Linked DNA regions of Pseudoduganella dura. The protein of the gene in region 1 interacts with the protein of each later gene in a pairwise test. Links are inferred from orthologs where the notes say so. Each region holds a gene or a part of one and is shown on either strand. Other genes may lie near its edges. The genes, in order: minD and epsG.

Region 1 (10,859 bases):
GATCATTCCTTCTCCAGATGCAATCGGGGACAGGCACCGTTCCGGGCATTCGCCCCGAACCGTGCCTGTCCCCAGGTTTGACCGACTAAAAGCGGTCCAGGCGCTTACGACATGTGCTGGCCGCCGTTGATGGCGATATTGGCGCCGGTCACGAAGGCGGCTTCATCCGACGACAGGTAGGCGACCAGACCGGCCACTTCGTCCGGCTTGCCAAGGCGGCCCATCGGGATCTGCGGCAGGATCTTCGAATCCAGCACGTCCTGCGGAATCTCGGTGACCATCTTGGTACCGATATAGCCCGGCGAGATCGTGTTGACGGTCACGCCCTTGCGCGCCACTTCCAGCGCCAGCGCCTTCGTGAAGCCATGCACGCCGGCCTTCGCGGCCGAATAGTTGGTCTGGCCGAACGCGCCCTTCTGGCCGTTGACGGACGAGATGTTGATGATGCGGCCCCAGCCGCGCTCGGTCATGCCGTCGGTTACCGGTTTCGTCATGTTGAACACGGAATCCAGGTTGGTGCGCAGCACGGCATCCCAGTTCACCTTGTCCATCTTCTTGAACGTCGTGTCACGGGTGATGCCGGCGTTATTGACCAGCACGTCCACCGGGCCGATGTCGCGCGTGATCGCGGCCACGCAGGCCTGCGCCGAATCGTAGTCGCCCACGTCGGCCGGATAGGCGGCAATGTTGTGACCCTGCTCCTTCATCTTGTCCAGCCAGTCCTGGTATTTCGTATTGTTCGGGGAATACGTGGTTACCACCTTGTAGCCCAGTGCCAGCAATTTGACGCAGATCGCTTCGCCCAGACCACCCATGCCGCCCGTTACCAATGCAACTCGTGCCATATTGTTATCTCCTCTAGTTAGCGAATTCCGTTTGAAGCAGAAGGGCCGCCATCGGCGGCCCTTCTTCCAGCTCTTACTCGCGTTCGACTGCCAGCGCCACGCCCATGCCGCCGCCGATGCACAGCGAGGCCAGGCCCTTCTTCGCATCGCGGCGCACCATCTCGTGCAGCAGCGTCACCAGGATGCGGGCGCCGGAGGCGCCGATCGGGTGGCCGATGGCGATCGCGCCACCGTTCACATTGATCTTGCTGGTATCCCAGCCCATTTCCTGGTTCACGGCGCACGCCTGCGCGGCGAATGCTTCATTGATTTCCAGCAGGTCCAGGTCTTGCGGCGACCAGCCGGCCTTTTTCAGCGCCAGCTTGCTGGCCGGTACCGGGCCCATGCCCATGAACGCCGGGTCCAGGCCGGACGACGCGTAAGCCTTGATGCGCGCCAGCGGCTTCAGGCCCAGTTCCTTCGCCTTCGAGGCGGACATCAGCACCACGGCGGCGGCGCCGTCGTTGATGCCGGAGGCATTACCAGCGGTAACGCTACCCTCCTTGTTGAACGCCGGACGCAGGCCCTGCAGGCCTTCGATCGTGGAACCGGCCTTCACGTATTCGTCGCTGTCGAACACGATCGTGCCCTTCTTCTGCGGAATCTCGAGCGGCAGGATCTCGTCCTTGAACTTGCCGGCCTTTTGCGCCGCTTCGGCCTTCAGCTGCGACTGCAGCGCGAATTCGTCCTGCTGGGTGCGAGAGATTTCATACTTCTTCGCCACGTTCTCGGCGGTGATGCCCATGTGGTACTGGTTGTATACATCCCACAGGCCATCGACGATCATCGTGTCGGTCATCTTCACGTCGCCCATGCGGAAGCCGTCGCGCGAGCCGTTCAGCACGTGCGGGGAGGCGCTCATGTTTTCCTGGCCACCGGCGATGATGATGTCCGAATCGCCGGCCTTGATCGCCTGCGCGCCCAGGAACGTGGCCTTCAGGCCGCTGCCGCACACCTTGTTGATGGTGTAGCCGGGAATCGCGTTCGGCAGGCCGGCCTTGATGACCGCCTGGCGGCCCGGGTTCTGGCCCACGCCGGCCGTGAGCACCTGGCCCAGGATGACTTCGTTGATCAGGTTCGGATCGATGCCGGTCTGCGCCAGCAGGCCCTTGATCACGTGCGCGCCCAGGTCGGCCGCAGGAATCTTGGCCAGGCTGCCGCCGAATTTGCCGACCGCGGTACGGGCCGCGGCAACGATGACTACGTCTTCCATTTACTATCTCCAGTGTGCCGACGAGCTAAGCCAGCAGGGGTTGTCGAAGCGCTACTACTTTTCATTCTATCGGGTTGCGCGGCAAGCTACCAGCAAAGTCGCGGCTGAGCTCGCCTATGCGGCTGTGGGCTTCGTTGGCCACGCCGGCTACCTGGCGGCCATACCGCTGAGCACGTTCCACGGCTTGCTGCGATTGCGATGCGGTCAGGCAGACCAGGTCGCGCACTTCGCGCACGAACAGCAGCTGGCTCGAGGCCGCATTGGCGGCCGCGATCCCGTCCTGGGCGGCATGCACGCTCAGGCCGAACAGGCTGGCGCCGCTGTCGACGGCCGCCTGCAGCAGCGCATTGCAGCCCGCCAGGTGGGATTCGGTCAGGCTGCGGGTGGCATTGAACAGCTCGGTTGGCAACGCGTTGGGCAATTGCGCGGGCAGCGCAGCGGGCCATGCCGCGGAAAACACGGAGGCAAACCCGTTCGGCCATGGGGCTGGCAACGCGGTTGACCATGGGGTCGATACATCCTTGGGCAGCATGAACATAGAACGTCCTTTCCGGAAGCGGCTGAGGTAACGCAAAGGCTTTCATGCTAATTGGCGGCTGTGACTGGTTGTTTGATAAATATCAAACTCTGCGTCATGAGAGCAATTTAATGCCGTCCAGCGAGGCGGCACACTGCTCGCGGATCACCTTGACGAAGTCCGCCACGTAGGCTTTTTGCCGCAATGCTTCCGGTACCGACACGTACAGGTCACTCCACAGCCCGGCTTCGCCGACCGGCCTGGCGATCACGTAATCGTAGTCCACGTAGTTCTTGATTGCCCAGTTCGGCAGCGCCGCGATGCCGCGGCGGCTGGCCACGAGCTGCAGGATCGCCACCGTCAGCTCGGCCGTGCGGCGGCTGTACTGCACTCCGGCCGGCCACAGCACTTCGCGGATCAGGTCGATGCGTTCCTCGGGTACCGGGTAGGTGATCAGTGTCTCGCCCTCGAAATCGGCGGCGGCCAGGCGGCGATGGTTCGCCAGCCGGTGCTTCTGCGCCATCACCGTCAGGATCTCGAAGCGGAACAGCGGGTAGGTGGCGTACTGGGCGCTGTAGTCGGAACCGATGACGAGATCGGCGTTGCCGGCGCGCAGCAGCTCGACCGGTTCGCTGTGAAAGCCCGAGACCAGGTCGATTTCCACTTCCGGCCAGCGCCTGCGGAATTCATCCATGACCGGCATCAGCCAGTCGAAACACGTATGGCATTCGAGCGCCACGCGCAGCTGGCCCTGGTCGCCCTGCATCAGCCGCGCCACGTCGCGCTCGGCCTGCTCGATTTCCGGCAGCAGCGTGTCGGCCAGCCGCAGCAACCGGGCACCGGTGGCGGTGAACCCGATCGGTACCGATTTGCGCTCGAACAGCGGGCCGCCGTAGCGGTCTTCCAGCAGCTTGATCTGGTGCGACAGCGCGGACTGCGTGAGGTTCAGCAACTGGGCGGCGCGCACCAGGCTGCCGGCCGAACGCAGCGCGGACAGGGTGCGGAGATGGCGGATCTCCAGCATGGTCAATGAATATTTTTCATGTTAAACCGCAAAATGTTTCGTTTGGCTTATGCAAGGCATTGTCGCACACTCTACTTCACCAATATTTAATTCTTGTGACATGAAAAACATTTACACGCACATCCCCGGCTTTCCCCGCATCGGCGCCCAGCGCGAACTGAAGACGGCACTGGAGCGCCACTGGCGCGGCGAGCTGCCGGCCGCGGAACTGGAAGCCGTCGGTCGCGCGCTGCGGGCACGCCACTGGGCGCTGCAGCGCGACGCCGGCCTCGATTTCGTGACCGCCGGCGACTTCGCCTTCTACGACCACGTGGCCAACCATATAGCGCTGCTCGGCTGCGAGCCGGAGCGCTTCCGCTTCGATGGCAGCGAGCCGGCACTGGCGCGCTACTTCACGCTGGCGCGCGGCCGCTCGGGCGGCGCCGCGGCTGCCGCCCCGGGCGCCGATGGCGGCACCTGCGGCGGCCAGTGCGGCGGCGGCCACCATGGCCACGCGGACCGGGACGAGGGCAGCCCGGCGCTGGAAATGACGAAATGGTTCGACACCAACTACCACTACCTGGTGCCCGAACTGCATGCCGGCAGCACATTCTCGGTGGCGTCGGAACGCCTGTTCGACGAAGTCGCCGAGGCCCTCGCGCTGGGCCATGCCGTCAAGGCCACGCTGATCGGCCCGCTCACCTTCCTGTGGCTGGCCAAGGCCACCGACGGCTCGTCGCGCCCCGATCTGCTGGAGCACCTGCTGCCGCGCCTGCTACCTGTCTATGGCCAGGTACTGGCGCGGTTGAAGGAACAGGGCGTGGCATGGGTGCAGATCGAGGAACCGATCCTCGGCCTCGACCTGCCGCAGGCATGGCGCAGCGCGTTCGAGACCGCCTACTGGCAGCTGAACCAGGCCGGCGCGCCGCTGCTGCTGGCCACGTACTTCTCGCCGCTGGAGGAAAACCTGTCGCTGGCCTGTCGCCTGCCGGTGGCCGGCCTGCACGTGGATGGCGTGCGCGCCGCGCACGAACTGGCCAGTGTGGCCGACTGGCTGCCCGTGCACAAGGTGCTGTCGGCCGGCATCGTCGATGGCCGCAATATCTGGCGCACCGACCTCGACGCCGCGCTGGCCACGCTGGCGCCGGTGCTGGACAAGCGCAACGGCCGGTTGTGGCTGTCCACCTCGTGTTCGCTGCTGCACGTGCCCTACAGCCTGGAACCGGAAACGGCGCTGGACCCGGAACTGGCATCGTGGCTGGCGTTCGCCCGGGAAAAGCTGGACGAACTGGCCCTGCTGAAGACTGCCATCGCCAATCCCGAAGCCGCGGCCGCGCCGCTGGCCGCCTCGCGCGCCGCGATCGCCACCCGCCGCGCCAGCCCGCGCGTGCACGATGCGGCAGTGCGGGCGCGCGTGGCCGCGCTGCCGGACAATGCCGCGCAGCGCAAGTCGCCCTTTGCCGGACGCCGGCTGCTGCAGGGCGCCAGGCTGAACCTGCCAGCCTTCCCCACCACCACCATCGGCTCGTTCCCGCAAACCCCGGCGATCCGCGCCGCCCGTGCCGCGTTCAGGCGCGGCGAGCTTGCCGCCGCAACGTATGAAGCGGCGATGCGCGCCGAGATCGAACATGCGATCCGCCGGCAGGAAGCGCTGGGACTGGACGTGCTGGTGCACGGCGAGGCCGAGCGCAACGACATGGTCGAGTACTTCGGCGAGCAGCTGGCCGGCTTCGCCTTCACGCGAAACGGCTGGGTGCAATCCTACGGCTCGCGTTGCGTGAAGCCGCCCGTGATCTGGGGCGACGTGTCGCGCCCTGCGCCGATCACCATCGGCTGGGCGCGTTACGCGCAAGGCCTGACCGCGCAGCCGGTGAAGGGCATGCTGACCGGCCCGGTCACGATCCTGCAATGGTCGTTCGTGCGCGACGACCAGCCGCGCGCCGACACCGCCGACCAGATCGCGCTGGCAATGCGCGACGAGGTAGACGATCTCCAGAACGCCGGTATCGCGATCGTGCAGATCGACGAGCCGGCGCTGCGCGAAGGCTTGCCGCTGCGGCAGGCGCGCCATGCCGCCTACCTGGACCGGGCGGTGCGCGCGTTCCGCCTCACGGCCGCCGTGGCGCGCGACGGCACGCAGATCCATACCCACATGTGCTACGCCGAGTTCAACGACATCCTGCCGCAGATCGCCGCGCTCGATGCGGACGTCATCACGATCGAGACCAGCCGCTCGGCGATGGCACTGCTCGATGGCTTCGGCACCTTCCGCTACCCGAACGACATCGGCCCCGGCGTCTACGACATCCATTCGCCGCGCGTGCCGGATCGCGAGGAGATGCTGGCGCTGCTGCGCCGTGCGCGCTCGGTGATCCCGCCGGAGCAGCTGTGGGTCAACCCCGATTGCGGCCTGAAGACCCGGAGCTGGAACGAGACCGAGGCGGCGCTGCGCAACATGGTCGGGGCGGCGCGTCAGATGCGCATCGAATCGGACGCCGCGGCAGGCAATGGCGGTACCGTCCAAGCCGCATGAATGCAGGGCCGGGAGGCTGTTCCGCCACATGAAAATGCCTCACCGATAATTGTTTTTTGACATTGACATCCTCCCCCACCTCAGCCAAGGGCTGCCGCGTGCGCGGTAAGGAGGGGGATTCCTGGAGCTAGCGTCGCATGTCCGCGACGGAGTATGTTTCTTGCGGCGTTTACATCACGGTCGTGAGGGGCGCCACACTGATCGCACGTCCATACTCTTATTTCAAGATCTTTCAGCCCTTTCGGTCCGCTACGTGCATCGCATACAGAACAGTCTTGAGTGGAAAACGCTTCGTCGACCTCATCGAACCATACACCAGCGCTATCGCTTTTGTACCTGAGCATGGCTCTGAATTGCGACCAGCCGGCATCGAGAACGGATTTCGCCATTCTGGTCTTCGCCAGGGCGGATGCGTTCACATTGCCAACGAAAATGGCACCGAACCTTTGGACAAGTTCGGTACTTCTCACATGGTGCTGGTGCTTGCGTTGGTTCGCGATGCGCGCGTGGATCGTCTTGACAAGCCTTTTCTTGCCTGCACGCTGGGCCATCGCAAGCTTGGCTTCGTGGTGCCGGTACTGCTTCAGCGCCTCGATCTTCTCGCCGTTTGAGAGCGTGGCGAAATGCTTCAATCCCAGGTCAATCCCGACGGCATTCGTTGCGGCCGATCGAGGCTCGCGCGCCACCTTGACACTGATGTTGATATACCAGCGGCCGCGCGCATCCTCCGAAAAGGATCCAGCACCCAATTGATATTTCGACAGGCCATAGCTGTCCCAAAGGCCGAGCGCCTGATCGATTCCCGACATCCATAGTTGGCCATTTCGATAACGCAGCGCCGACGCCTTGAACGGTATCCAGCCGAGGGAGCGGCGAGCACCGCTTGATTTCCGCCACCGTAGCTTCACCTTGTTGAACTGCTTGCGTCGCCTGGCATATTCCTGGCCTATCGCCTGGATGGTTTGAGAATGCAGTGGGACACCTTCCTTGCTGGCGCCAGAGGTCATTTTGTCGAGGTCATACCCTGACAAAAACCGCCGCTCGCGCTGCCATACCTTGTGGGATGTTTCGTTACAATAATTCCAGCACTGATTCACCCAAAAAGCCTTCGCACGCAGGACGTGAGCGTGCTTGTCCTTCAGCCGAAGCCGGAGCACACGCACGACATCAGCAGGCACATTGGAGGTCTTCATATTGGCATTTGCTGTATGCATATACAGCGTAGCAAGATATAAATAAAACGCAATGAAAATCCAGGAATGCCCGCTTTGACATTTCCGCCTTGAAGGACAGAGCGTTACCCGCTAACTGGTAAAATGCTCGGGCCCGGGCCAGCCCGAACTTTTTACTGTCGTCATGTCCAAAAGCCCGTTCCAGAAGCCCATTGAAATCAAGATTTCCACCGTTGTCGCCGTCTCCGCGATCCTCCATACCTCCGACGGCATTGCCCTCGACGCCGCCCTGAAGGGCATGACGGGCGGCGTGGCCGATTTCTTCGAGGGCGACCTGGCCGTCATCGACGTCGGCGACCTGGCGCCGGGCTCGCAACGGATCGACTGGGCAGGCACGATCGCGCTGCTGAAGAAATACCGCCTGAATCCGGTCGCCGTGCGTAACGCCCGGGCGGACATGGTGGAAGAAATCCAGGCCCACGGCCTGTCGCTCGATACCGGCAAGCGCGACGACAACGGCGCAGCCGCCACCGTGGCGGTTCCGGCGCCGGCACCCGCGCCCGCCTTTACGCCCGCCCCGGCGCCCGCGCCCGCCAACTCGGGCACGATCATCATCGATACACCGGTTCGCGCCGGCCAGCGCATCTATGCGCGCGGTGGCGACCTGATCGTGATGGCCGTCGTCAACAACGGCGCCGAGATCATTGCCGATGGCAGCATCCATGTTTACAACACGCTGAACGGCCGTGCGCTGGCCGGCGCCTCCGGCGACCCGAGCGCACGCATCTTCGCTCTGTCGATGTCGCCCGAACTGGTGTCGATCGCCGGTGTCTACCGCACATTCGAGGACGGATTCCCCCCAGAACAGGCTCGCCAGCCGGCACAAATCCGGCTCATCGGCGACCGTCTGGATATACAATCTGTCAATTAAGGCAATTCTTCAGGCATTGCGTGCGCGCCCCGCGCCTGAGCTTTCACATTAAAAGGATTATTCGTGGCAAGAATTATTGTTGTAACGTCCGGCAAGGGCGGTGTCGGCAAGACCACTTCCAGCGCCAGCTTTTCCACGGGCCTCGCGATGCGCGGCCACAAGACGGCGGTGATCGACTTCGACGTGGGCCTGCGTAACCTCGACCTGATCATGGGTTGCGAACGCCGCGTCGTCTACGACCTGATCAACGTGATCAACAAGGAGGCATCGCTGCCGCAGGCACTGATCAAGGACAAACATTGCGACAACCTGTTCATCCTGCCGGCCTCGCAGACGCGCGACAAGGACGCGCTGTCCGAAGACGGCGTGGAACGCGTGCTGGCCGAAATGATCGAGATGGGCTTCGAATACATCATCTGCGATTCGCCCGCCGGCATCGAGCACGGCGCCCTGATGGCGCTGACCTTCGCCGACGAAGCCATCGTGGTCACGAACCCGGAAGTATCGTCGGTGCGCGATTCCGACCGCATCCTCGGCATCATCCAGGCCAAGTCGCGCCGTGCCATGTCCGGCGGCGAACCTGTCAAGGAACACCTGCTGATCACGCGCTACTCGCCCAAGCGCGTGGAAGCGGGCGAAATGCTGAGCTATACGGACGTGCAGGAAATCCTGCGCATCCCCCTGATCGGCATCATTCCGGAATCGGAACAGGTGCTGCATGCGTCGAACCAGGGCAACCCTGCGATCCACTTCAAGGGTACGGACGTGGCCGAAGCCTATGAAGACGTCATCGCCCGCTTCCTCGGCGAAACCAGGCCGCTGCGCTTCACCGACTATGAAAAGCCGGGGCTGTTCAAGCGCATCTTTGGAGCAAAGTGACATGGCGCTGCTATCTTTCCTGTTCCCCAGCAAGCCGAAAACGGCCAATGCCGCGAAGGAGCGGCTGCAGATCATCATCGCCCGCGAACGCAACGGGCGCACCGGCCCCGACTTCCTGCCGGCGCTGCACAAGGAACTGATCGAGGTCATTTCCAAGTACACCAAGGTCAACGCCGACGACATCAAGATTTCGCTGGACCGCCAGGGCAACCTGGAAGTGCTCGATGTAAACGTGGTGCTGCCCGACGCCTGACGGCACATCCCGTTTCAAGCCACCCCGGCAGCGCTGGCCACATCCGGACCAGGTTTCGCTGCCGGATCAACGGCTTGCGCTGCCTGGCGCCTGCCTTGTCGCCCGGCGCCCTCTCATAGGGAGGCGCTGATTTATTCATGGCGACGATCCTGGCCATGAGAAAAACGCGCCCAGCTGCGTCACAAATGCCCTGCCATACCCAGGTATGACAGGGCATTTGCGTCTTGCTGGACACGTTTTTCAAGACTAATCCCATCCACCAGCAATATATCAGCGCTTCGCCGCCAGCAACTCCCCCGCCACCTTCGCGCAGGCGTCCACGTGCTGGTAGCCGATCTGCCGGAACGCGAAAAAACCGATCGCGGCCGACGCCACCTGCCCCGCCAGCGGCACGATCTTCGACGCCTGCTTCGCCACCAGCTTCTTCCCGCTTTTCGCCAGCAGCCTGAACACCAGGTCGCGGGTGATCAGCCTGCCCACCAGCATGCCGCCCACCCCGACGGCCGCCTCGTAGCCGATCATCCGGAATTTAGGCTGCATCCGTTCGATCTGCCCGGGCGTCAGGCCGAACGCGGTATTGATCTCGTCGATCAGTTGCGTAAACAACTTCATGTCCGACACGATATCGACGCCGGGAATCGGGATCGCCGACACGCCGGCCGACAACGCGGCACGCCGGCGCACGAGCCGGCGCAGTGCTCCCGTACCTTAGCGATGTCGGCCGGCGAAGAAGGCAACAATTCCCAGCCGTCATCCACGAATGTGTCTCCTAAAAAATTGCCAAATGTAAAAGTTCATTGATAACCGCGTTTAACCAGTGTACCGTTTACCGGCAGTATGAATCGCACAAAAGATTTTTCCATAAAGAAACTCTTGGTCATTTTGGTAACTCTGCCAGAAAATCCTGTTATATTCGCAGTGACCAAGCCTTACTTCCGTGTTTTAACCCGCAGATAAGATGAGAATCGTAGTCCTCGATAATGACCGGAGCCAGACCGACCTGATATCCCAGGTGCTGACTTCCGCTGGCCATATTTGCCATGTTTTTCAAACAGGCAAAGACCTGCTCGGTCAGCTGCGCAAGGAAAGCTACGACATGCTCATCTTCGACTGGCAGGTCAGCGATATGGGAGGGGCGGAGCTGTTGCGCAAGGCACGTGAACGCCTCAACGACGGGGCGCCGGCCATGTTTCTCACTACCAGTTCGGGCGAGGACGACATCGTGTCCGGCCTTGATGCCGGCGCCGACGATTACATGATCAAGCCGCTGCGCCGCAGCGAAATGGTGGCCCGCGTGCAGGCGCTGCTGCGCCGCGCGTTCCCGGCCCAGAACGGCGCCGAGCAATTGACTTTCGGCCAGTATGTTTTTGAAACCCGCCCGGGCCGGCTGTTAATGGATGGCCATGTGCTGGACGTGACGCACAAGGAGTTTTACCTCGCGCTGCTGTTTTTCCGCAACATCGGCCGGCCGCTC
Region 2 (10,847 bases), 1.6 Mb from region 1 along the record:
GCCCGGTTCGACAACGTGGGCGGCATGCCGGTCATTGCCATTTGCGAAACGCCGTTTACGGGCTTTAACAGCCTGCTGAAACGGGCCAGCGATATCGTGCTGGCCCTGGTCATCCAGTTGCTGCTGTTGCCGATCATGCTGGCCATCGCGATCGCCGTGAAGTTGAGCTCGCCAGGTCCGGTGATTTTCCGCCAGCGCCGCTATGGCTTGTATGGCGAACAGATTTATGTCTACAAGTTCCGCTCGATGACGGTGACGGAAGACGGCGCCGCCGTCGTGCAGGCCAAGAAGAATGACCAGCGGGTGACGAAGGTCGGCGCCTTCCTGCGCAAAAGTTCGCTGGACGAGTTGCCGCAGTTTATCAATGTGTTGCAGGGACGGATGAGCATCGTCGGCCCACGCCCGCATGCGGTCGCGCACAACGAGCAGTACCGCAAGCTGATCAAGGGATACATGTTGCGCCATAAGGCCAAGCCGGGCATCACCGGCTGGGCGCAGGTCAACGGCTTCCGTGGTGAAACCGAGACACTCGACAAGATGGAAGCGCGCATCCGGTACGACCTCGATTACCTCCGCAATTGGTCGCTATGGCTGGACCTGTGGATTATCCTGAAGACCGTGAAGGTCGTGCTGGCACGGGAAAACGCTCACTGAAGCGAACCTTAAGCACCGTTAATTTGAATCGACTGGCGAAAGTTATTCGATACAATGCCAGATGTTGCAATACTAGCCACTTTGGGCTGATGCCTATAAGTAATATATGTTGTCAAATTGATTCTAATCTGATATCTTGTAAATTTACAGAACCGCTTGCCCGGCTGTCTGCCACGGCGCAACTCATGGAACCGGAGAAATCTCTTGAAACAATCTGAATACCACAGCCTGGCATCCTCCCATGGCCGCTTCCGTCATCGCCAGGTATTGCGTGCCGGCCTGCTCGTACTGGCTGCCGCCGCATTGACCGCCTGTGGCGAAAAGGCCGAGAAAAAGCAGGGCCAGGCACTGGCGAGCGTGAATGGCGAAGAGGTCACCGTCATGCAGTTGAATGAGGAGTTGACGCGCGTCAATCCACAGGTGGCTCAGCAGGAAGCTGCCCGCAAGCAGCTGCTCGAGTCGCTGATCGACCGACAGCTGCTGCAGGGCGAAGCCGTCAAGGAAAAGATGGACCGCGATCCGAAGGTCGTGCAGGCCATCGAACGTGCCAAGGCGACGATCATCGCCCAGGCTTACCTGCAAAAGCGGGTTGGCACGGTGGCGCGGCCCACGAAGGAGGAGGTTCAGGCCTACTACACCCAGAACCCGCAGCTGTTCTCGAACCGCAAGCAATTCGACATGCGGCAGCTGGTGCTCGCCACCGCGGACCTCAACGACGATGTGAAGAAAGCCATCGATTCCTCCAAGTCGCTGGAAGAAGTGGCAGTTTTCCTGGACCAGAACAAGGTCAAGTACGCCCGCGCCCAGCTTGTGCGCAGCACGACGGAACTGCCGCCTGAATTGAGCACGCGCCTGCTGGCGATGCCGAAGGGCCAGTTGTTCATCGTTCGCGAAGGCACGCGCAGCCTGCTCATTTCGATCGCCGACACGAAGGATGCGCCGATCGCACTGGAACAGGCCGGTCCGCAGATCGAACAGTTCCTGTTCAACAAGAAGAACAAGGAAGCCGCGGATGCGGCGATCAAGCAGTTGCGCGCGACGGCGAAGATCGAATACATGAACCAGCCAGCCAAGCCTGCGGCGGCAGCGGCGGCGGGAACGGCGCCTGCCGCCGCTCCTGCACCGGCCACGGCCCCTGCGCCGGCGACGGCAACGAGCCCGGCAACGTCCGAGGACGTTAACGCGCGGGGCGTTGCTGGTCTGAAATAAACATCACGATATCAACGAAATCGGGGAAAACTAATATGAAACGTATCGTTATGTGGGTTTTGGCAGGGTTGATGACTTTTGCCATGGGTTTGGCCAATGCCGCCGATGCAACGCTGGGTGCCGGTGACGTGGTGCGGATTTCCGTCTACGGCAGTCCGGATCTGAACGTGGAGACGCGTATCGGCCAGAGCGGCATCCTGACGTTCCCGCTGATCGGGCCGGTGCAGGTGGGCGGCCTGGAAATTCCGGCAGCCGAGAAGAAGATCGCCGGCCTGCTGGAAAGCGGCGGGTTCCTGCGCAAGCCGCAGGTAACGATCCTGGTCACTTCGCTGTCCAGCCAGCAGGTATCCGTGCTGGGCCTGGTCAACCGTCCTGGCCGTTATCCGATCGAGGGCAAGCGTACCGTGCTCGACATGCTCGCCCTCGCCGGCGGCGCCAATCTCGACGGTTCCGATATCGTGACCCTGATCCGCAAGCGCAACGGCGCCGTGACCAAGGAAACCCTGGATATCGTCGAGATGCTGCGCACCGGCGAACTGCAGCGCGACGTCGAGCTGTCGGCCGACGACATCCTGTATGTCGAGCGCGCGCCACGGTTCTATATCTACGGTGAAGTGCAGCGCCCGGGCGCCTTCAAGCTCGAGCGTTCGATGACCGTGCTGCAGGCGCTGGCGGTAGGCGGTGGCCTGACGCCACGCGGCACCGAACGCGGCATGCGCATCAAGCGCCGCGATGCGGAAGGAAAGATCCAGGTCATCGATGCCAAGCACGACGATCTGTTGAAGACCGACGACATCGTTTATGTCAAGGAAAGCCTGTTCTGACACAGATTCCGTTTCTCAAGTTTAAGGTGTATTCATGAATCTCACTCAACTGTTGCTGATCCTCTGGGCGCGCAAAAAAGTGATCATCGGCACACTGCTGGTGGTCGTTCTAGCCGCGCTCGCAGTCAGCCTGCTGCTGCCGAAGTCCTACAAGGCCAGCAGTACCCTGCTGCTGAACTACAAGGGCGTCGATCCGTTGACCGGCGTGATGATGCCGGGCCAGCTGCTGCCCGCCTACATGGCAACGCAACTCGACATCATCGGCAGCAAGAACGTTGCGATCCGTGTGGTCGAGCGTCTGCAACTGGCCAACAGCCCGGCTGTCCAGGCCCAGTTCCAGGAAGCGACGGGCGGCGTCGGCTCGATCAACAGCTGGCTTGCCGGCCTGCTGTTGCGCAAGCTCGACGTGACCCCGTCGCGCGAGAGCAGCGTGGTCGATGTGGCTTTCAGCGGCTCCGAGCCGCAATTCGTCGCCGCCGTGGCCAATGCCTTCGCGGAAGAATACATGCGCGCCACCGTGCAGCTGAAAGTCGACCCGATGCGCCGCGCGTCGCATTATTTCGACCAGCAAACCAAGCTGTTGCGCGACAACGTGGAACAGGCGCAGAGCCGCCTGTCGAAGTATCAGCAGGAGCATGGCATCGTCAGCGTCGACAACCGCCTCGATGTGGAGTCGAATCGCCTGAACGATCTGTCCGCGCAGCTGGTGGCGGCCCAGGCGCAGTTGATGGAAGCCAGCTCGCGCAAGAGCATGGCCAGCGGCAGCATGGCGGCATCGCCGGACGTGGCGAGCAACCCGGTCATTCAGAACCTGCGCCTGACCCTGGGCGGCGCCGAAGGCAAACTGGCCGAAGCAGGGCAGCGCCTGGGCCGCAATCACCCGCAATACCTGAGCGCACAGGCCGAAGTGGCCAAGCTGCGCCGCGAACTCGACGAACAGATCCGCCTGACGTCGCAAAGCGTCGGCAACAATGCCACGGTGCTGAGCCAGCGCGAGGCGCAGATCCGCGAAGCACTGGCGGCGCAAAAAGCCAAGGTGCTGGAACTGAACCGCACGCGGGACGAAATGAACGTGCTGTTGCGAGATGTCGAAAATGCCCAGCGCGCATTCGATGTGTCGTCGCAGCGCGGTTCCCAGACCCGTATCGAGGGCCAGGCCGAACAGTCGGATATCGCCATCCTGAACCCGGCGGTCGTGCCGACCGAACCGGACGGTCCGAAAGTGTTCCGCAATGTGCTGCTGTCCGTATTCCTCGGCATCCTGCTCGGCTTTGGCCTTGCCTTCGTGCTGGAACTGCTGGATCGCCGCGTACGTTCCGCGGGCGACCTGTCCGATTCGCTCGATATTCCGCTGTTGGGCGCGATCGAGTGGAACAAGACCAGCCAGCGCCGTACCGGTGCCCTGGGATCCCTGCTGCCGCGTCGTCCGCGTTTAACCTGATTTGTTGGAGATTGTGATGAACCAAGCAACTATTCCCTTGGCCGCCGCTACCCCGGCCCGAAATGCCGGGACGAGCATCGGTGGCCTGTTGCTGGAGACGGGCAAGATCACGCCGGAAGGCGCAGAACGCGTGCTGCGCATGCAGAAGGAACTGGGTATCCGCTTCGGCGAGGCGGCGCAGCGCCTCGGCCTCGTCACGGAAGCCGATATCCAGCAGGTGCTGGCACGCCAGTTCGACTATCCCTACCTGCAGCCGGGTGAAGGCAAGTACTCGCCGCAACTGGTGGCTGCCTATAACCCGTTCAGCCCGCAGGTGGAAGCACTGCGCGCAGTGCGCAGCCAGCTGATGCTGCGCTGGTTTGCCCGGGGTCACAAATCGCTGGTGATCATGAGCGCACAGGCCGGGAATGGGGCAAGCCTGTTCGCGGCCAACTTGGCGGTCGTGTTTTCGCAACTGGGTGAACAGACCCTGCTGGTGGACGCCAACCTGCGCAAGCCGCGCCAGCATGAAGTGTTCAACCTCGCGCAGCGGCAGGGGTTGTCGGACGTGCTGGCCGGCCGGGCCGATCTGAACGCGGTAACGCGGATCGAGTCGTTCGTCGATTTGTCGGTGCTCGGTGCCGGCACGCTGCCGCCGAACCCGCAGGAATTGTTGAGCCGTGACGGCTTCACGGCGCTGGGCGTGCAGCTGGAAAGCCGCTTCGACGTGGTGCTGTATGACGTGCCGGCGGGCGGCACGGGATCGGATGCGCTTGCCGTTGCCGCACGTGCCGGCGGTGTTTTGCTGGTTTCCCGCAAGGATGTCACACCCCTGAACGAGGTCATCAAGCTGAGCGATCAGCTGGCCCAAAATGGGGTGAAGATCGTTGGTTCCGTCCTGGTGAGCTTCTGATGGACATGGCCGAGAAACTGTCAGCGCAGGAAGACCAGGCCGTATGGCGCAAGCCGGCACCGGAATTCCTGCCCATCGCCGCGGGCTTCCTGTGCCTGCTGGGTCCAACGCTCTACCGCCTGTTTACCGGCACCTGGACCACGGAAGAACAGGCGCATGGCCCGATCATCCTGGCGCTGTCGCTGTGGCTGATATGGCGCAAGACGCCGCTGATGATGACGAAGCCGGCCGAGCCCACATCCAGCGGCTGGGTACTGCTCGCCATCTCGCTGCCACTGTACGTTCTCGGCCGCTCGCAGCATATCCTGTCGTTCGAAATCCTGTCGTTGCTGGTGCTCTCGGTGGGTCTGCTGCTGCTCACGCGCGGCAAACCGGCAATGCGCGTGCTGTGGTTCCCGTTCTTCTTCATGCTGTTCCTCGTCCCGCTGCCGGGCCCGGTGGTCAGCGCCCTGACAATGCCGATGAAGATGGCGGTTTCGTACGTGGTGGAGCACATCCTGTACTCGGCCGGGTTGCCGATTGCCCGCAGCGGCGTGATCCTGCAGATTGGCCAGTACCAGTTGCTGGTGGCCGATGCGTGCGCCGGCCTGCAGACCCTGCTGACGCTGGAAGCGCTGGGCCTGTTCTACCTGAATGTCGTACGGCATACCTCGGGGTTTCGTAACCTGACGCTGGCGCTGTTGATCATCCCGATCTCCTTCACCGCCAACGTGATCCGTGTGATCGTGCTGACCCTGGTCACGTATTACCTGGGCGACGAGGCGGGGCAGGGCTTCCTGCACGGGTTTGCCGGCATGGTGCTGTTCATAACGGCGCTGATCCTGATCCTTTCCGTCGATACGCTGTTGCAATGGTTTGTCCGTCGTCGCGCGCCGCATGGAGCAAAAGCATGAAAAGAATGACCTTGAGCGCAGTGCTGTTCGTGTTGATGGCATCGACTGCGGCCGTTACCTATGGCGTGGCACCTACCGCCAAGATGGCGGATAAACGCGCCCGGTTCGATCTGGAAACTCAGATCCCGCAAGCCTTCGGCGAATGGCGCCTCGATCCGACGGTGATTCCCCTGCAGGTCGACCCGGATACGCAGGCGCGCCTGAACCGCATCTACAACCAGACGCTGTCGCGTACTTATATCAACCGCGAAGGCGCACGGGTGATGCTGTCGATGGCCTATGGCGGTGACCAGAGCGACCAGATGGGTCTGCACAAGCCCGAGACGTGCTATACAGCCCAGGGCTTCGATGTGCGCAGCAATGTTCCTGCCGAGGTGCAGTTGCAGCAAGGCGTGCTGCCCGTGCGGAACCTGCTTGCCGTGGCTGGCGGGCGCAGCGAACCGATCACATACTGGGTCACCATCGGCGACAAGGTCACCCGCAGTGGCATCGACCAGCGTATCCAGGAATTGCGCATCGGCCTGACCGGCACGATCCCGGATGGGATGCTGGTGCGCGTATCGACGATCGATACGGACACCACGCGCGCGTTCGGCATCCACAAGGATTTCGTTCGCTCGCTGATCGCCAGCCTGCCGCCGCAGGAGCGCACGCGCTTGATCGGCACTTTCTGATGGGTAAAGTTGTGCAGGCAGGTGGCTTCAAATGAGCAGCGATATCAACCGGAAGAGCGTTACCGCCGTCAAGTGGGCGGCGGTAGGAACAGTCATCCGCTTTGGTCTCCAGATACTGACCCAGGTGATCCTGGCCCGCCTGCTGGGGCCGGAAAGCTATGGTCTGTTCGCAATGGGGCTGCTGGTCCTGACCCTCAGCGCTTTTCTTGCCGATTTCGGCATTTCATGGGGGCTGGTGCAGCACAAGACGTTGACCGACGAGGACATTCGGTTTGCCGTGACCTGGCAGATGGTGTCAGGCATCGCATCGGCCGTATTGCTGTTCACGCTGGCCCCATGGATTGCCAAGTATTTCAACGAGCCCCGCGTGGTGGAGATTATCCGCTGGCTGAGCTTGACATGCATTTCAAGTGCATTGGTAACGCCTGGTACCAATCTGTTGCGCCGCAAGCTCGATTTTCGTATGTTGAACATCATTCAGATCACCAGCTACGTAATCGGCTATCTGCTCGTCGGCGTTACGATGGCGTGGCAGGGGGCAGGGGTATGGGCACTGGTTGGCGCATGGCTTTCGCAATCGGTATCTGCGCTGGTGTTGACCTTCATCAAATCACCGCATTCGCTCAAACCGCTGCTGTGGTACGAAGGTGCGCGGCGGTCGACTTCGATCGGCGTGACCGTATTCTTCACCAACCTGTGCAACTGGTTCCTGAACAACCTTGATCGCTTCTTGCTGGGGCGCTTCCTGAACGCGCATGCAGTAGGGCTGTACACGGTGGGTTATAACCTGGCGAATACACCCAACTCCTTGTTCATCTCGGCGCTACAGCCAGCTTTCCTTGCCACCGGCGCAAAGTTGCAAGACGATCCCGGGCGTTTGCGTTCCGCCTACCTGTCGGTGCAGGCCAGTGTGTGGATCCTGATCGCGCCAGCGTTCGTGCTGCTGTCGTGCGTTGCGTCGCCGCTCATTGCAACGATGTACGGCCCCGCATGGAAAACCTCCGGCTCCGTGTTGTCGATCCTGGCGCTTGCGATGCCGGCCTATGTATGCTGGGGATTGTCGACGCCTATCCTGTGGAATACCGGCGGCAAGCACCTTGAGAGCCTGTTGCAGGTGCCGGTCCTGCTGGGTGCAGGGGTGGCACTGTGGCTTTTTGCCGGGCAGGGGCCGGTAGCCGTAGCATTCGTTGCCAGCGGTACCCTGCTGGCGCGGGCCCTCGTCATCGCCACGACGGCTTGCCTTCGTGTCAAGGCCGATGCTGCCAGCCTGCTGGGCATCGCATGGCGAGCGGCACTGTTAATGGCGGTTACCGCGGCCGGCTGCATGGGCGGAATGGGCGCGGCGGCGGGCGAGATCCCGGCAGTGCAATTCGCCGCAGGAGCCCTTTGCGGAACCCTGCTGCCAGTGGTCCTCGTACTCGCGTGGCCAAATGTACTCGGCCGTACGGTGATCGAGCTGCTCGGGCGGTTCAGCCCCCCGGTTCCTGCGCGGCTGGACGGCTATTTACGCTCTAAATGCGGGTGAGAAACTGCCATGGCGGAAATGGTAGTTACTGTCATTGCCGCCAATGCGGCGCCGCTGGTCAGAGGCTCCTGTATTAGTCCTGCATCGGGAGCACGACAGTACGGAAAGCCCTGGTCAATACGTCTTGCACTTCCCGGCGGCAGTGGCGGGGACAAGGCTGTCGAAACAGGCTTCGTGGCTGGCGGTTAATCCCGCCGCCACCGGTGACGGACATCCGCCAGACAGCCGGCTGCAGCGTTCAAGGTCGATTTTCCACTGCCCGCACGTGGCGGGAAGTTGTCGCCCGGGTTTGCCGCCAAGGCGATCCGGCACCCGGTACGAGGATTGGGGACAAGCGGGTTCCTGGCATTTGCTTAATAGGCGCAGACTGGCTTCCGTATTGAAGAATTGCTGATTGTTATTAACTTTCGTGCTGACTGGATGCAGTTTGCCAATCGCCCACAATGCGCGCGCCGGAGCAGGAAGTCAATTATGCGAAATAGAGGTTTTTCATAATGTTATCGTTTTCCGTTGTTATCCCTTTGTATAATAAGGGAAGATATGTATATGACACTATCCAGTCGGTGCTGGGGCAAACCTATCGGCATTTCGAGATAATTGTCGTCGATGACGGCTCTACCGACGATGGACCTTCCATCGTAGGTGCGATCGACGATGAACGTGTAAAACTGATCAGGCAGCCCAACGGCGGGGTGTCGCGGGCGCGTAATCGCGGTATCGATGCCGCTACGGGCGACATCGTGACTTTTCTCGATGCCGACGATTGGTACGGACCATATTACCTGGAAACTGTTGCAGCGCTCGCAGCCGAACATCCGGAGATTGTTTTCTTTGGTTGTGCTTATCACCGGGCTCTGGAATATGTACCGGGCGATTTGTCCAGGCCACCACAGCCTTTGCCGGTTTCAGTGCAGAGTAATTATTACGAGTTGTTGCGCCAACATCATCCGGGGGTGCATACCAACTCAGTGGCGATCCGGCGCATGCAGCTGGCGGCAATGCAGCCATGTTTCCCGGTGGGCGAATCCCATGGGGAGGACCAGGACTTATGGTTCCGTCTGAGCGAAAAATTCACGCTCCTTTATTGTTCGGTAATGCTTGTGGGCTATCGGATCGATGTGCCCGGAAGTTTGATGATGCTCCGTCCCAAAGGCATGTTGCCTTATTTTGAACGTCTGCAGCAGCGCGCATTGAGCGGGCAGCTGACCGGGGAACAACGTCGTTCCGCATTAAGGCTGGTGGGGGATTCCCGCTCCGCGTTGGCACGCGAGTACCTGGAGTATGGTGATCGCGCCGAGGCATTCCGTCAATTACGGCTCGGCTGGCGCGCATGTTCCCAGCATTGGCTGATTTCCCTGCTGATGGTGGCAGGATTTTCGCCAAAAATGGCACTTCGGTTCCGAAAATGGCGGGGCGGAAGAGCACAGGCGGGTTAGCAGGAGGCACTTGTCACGGGAAATCAGTTCTGGCAGCGTTCGTATTTGTCCAGTCGCGTTGTACAGGCCCCACCGGAATGCATACCTTTTTTAACCCCGTTTGACATGAGCATCTCGCGCTGCGCCTTCGTCGTGACCTGCGATAACAGTTGCCGTTCAGTATCCACGACGAAATGGTCAAGCGCCCGGATACGCAGCTTGCAGCGTCGCGCCCGCCTGCATCGCTGGCACCGACAGCACGGCACGGCATTGCCATTGTCGGGCATGCTGATTTTCACTGGCCGCGAATGAATTGAATAATGAGGAAATAATGCGGATTGCTTATATGATACTGGCCCACGACCAGCCGGAACTTTTCGGGCGGCTTGTTGCTGCTGTCCATGCGGAGGACGTGGCAATATATGCGCATATCGATGCAAAAAGCGATCCCGCACCATTCGCTGCCGCATGTCCCGGCGTGCCGGTCGCTTTCGTGCCAAATCCGGTAAAAGTGAGCTGGGGCGGATATTCGCAAGTCGAATCGATGCTGCGATTGCTGGAGCAGGCCGTGCGGGCCGGTGCTCACGATTATTATATATTCCTCAGCGGTCGCGACTATCCCCTGTACTCGCATAGCCATCTTCTTGAAGTTCTGGGCCGTCACCCGGGCCGCAGCTATATGAACTTCTATGCTTTGGCGGACGGGACCGCTATGATCAACAAGATTCGAAAACATTGCTTCTACGATGCATATGCCATGTTGCCTACTCGCTTCTTGCAGCGCGCGGCTGGCAGGATCGTCAAGGAGATTTGCTCGCGCATGCCTGACCGGAAATTCATCGACGGCATGCAGCCCTACCGCGGTTCGACTTCCTGGTGCATCAGCCAGCCGATTGCACGCCATATCGTCGATTTCACGCATGAACCACGTAATCGCGGATTTATCGATTTCTTTCGCAGCGTTTCCTGTAGCGATGAGATCTTTTTCCAGACCATTGTCCTGAACTCGCCCCATGCATCCACGTTGAACCTGTTCGATGTGGATGGCCACCGCCCACCCGGCGAAATGAAGAACGAAAACAAGGCGTCGCTGCATTACATTGATTGGAACCCGGAACGCGAAGACCCCGCGATCCTCGTTGACCGCGATTTTGACCAGCTGTATGCATCCGGCAAGCTGTTCGCCCGTAAGTTCGATCATCGCCGTTCCGCCAGCTTGCTGGACAAGATCGACGCATCGAGAACATCGCAAGGTCGTGGGACTTGACTGCGGGCCGAATCATCGGCACCTGCACGCGCCTAGTATCCGTGGCTCGTAGT

The links.
Region 2: the proteins of minD (region 1) and epsG interact in binary tests that used the Bacillus subtilis proteins (3 or more experiments, as listed by UniProt). The link is inferred for Pseudoduganella dura from one-to-one orthologs.

What each region holds. Positions count from the first base shown.
Region 1 is NZ_WNWM01000002.1:2,933,089-2,943,947, forward strand. What follows is about bases 7,298-10,224. They hold minD (septum site-determining protein MinD), read left to right. Parts: upstream 7,298-8,316; coding sequence 8,317-9,132; downstream 9,133-10,224. Other genes in these bases: GJV26_RS12840 (RNA-guided endonuclease InsQ/TnpB family protein), read right to left, coding at 7,298-7,343; minC (septum site-determining protein MinC), read left to right, coding at 7,507-8,253; minE (cell division topological specificity factor MinE), read left to right, coding at 9,134-9,385; GJV26_RS12860 (hypothetical protein), read right to left, coding at 9,656-10,069. In the rest of the region: GJV26_RS12810 (amino acid deaminase), read right to left, coding at 1-6; phbB (acetoacetyl-CoA reductase), read right to left, coding at 105-845; GJV26_RS12820 (acetyl-CoA C-acetyltransferase), read right to left, coding at 919-2,097; GJV26_RS12825 (phasin family protein), read right to left, coding at 2,159-2,635; GJV26_RS12830 (LysR family transcriptional regulator), read right to left, coding at 2,730-3,638; metE (5-methyltetrahydropteroyltriglutamate--homocysteine S-methyltransferase), read left to right, coding at 3,739-6,150; more of GJV26_RS12840, read right to left, coding at 6,231-7,297; GJV26_RS12865 (response regulator transcription factor), read left to right, coding at 10,344-10,859. UniProt on the Bacillus subtilis protein: ATPase required for the correct placement of the division site. Cell division inhibitors MinC and MinD act in concert to form an inhibitor capable of blocking formation of the polar Z ring septums.
Region 2 is NZ_WNWM01000002.1:1,384,510-1,395,356, reverse strand. What follows is about bases 3,168-6,082. They hold epsG (chain length determinant protein tyrosine kinase EpsG), read left to right. Parts: upstream 3,168-4,144; coding sequence 4,145-5,020; downstream 5,021-6,082. Other genes in these bases: epsI (exosortase-associated protein EpsI, B-type), read left to right, coding at 5,910-6,082; xrtB (exosortase B), read left to right, coding at 5,026-5,913; epsF (chain length determinant protein EpsF), read left to right, coding at 3,168-4,128. In the rest of the region: GJV26_RS06290 (undecaprenyl-phosphate glucose phosphotransferase), read left to right, coding at 1-654; GJV26_RS06285 (EpsD family peptidyl-prolyl cis-trans isomerase), read left to right, coding at 859-1,863; polysaccharide export protein EpsE, read left to right, coding at 1,947-2,687; more of epsF, read left to right, coding at 2,722-3,167; more of epsI, read left to right, coding at 6,083-6,587; GJV26_RS06255 (lipopolysaccharide biosynthesis protein), read left to right, coding at 6,619-8,112; GJV26_RS06250 (glycosyltransferase family A protein), read left to right, coding at 8,607-9,548; GJV26_RS06245 (beta-1,6-N-acetylglucosaminyltransferase), read left to right, coding at 9,874-10,794. UniProt on the Bacillus subtilis protein: May be involved in the regulation of capsular polysaccharide biosynthesis. Autophosphorylates in vitro. Phosphorylates and activates in vitro two UDP-glucose dehydrogenases, YwqF and TuaD, as well as the DNA-binding proteins Ssb and SsbB.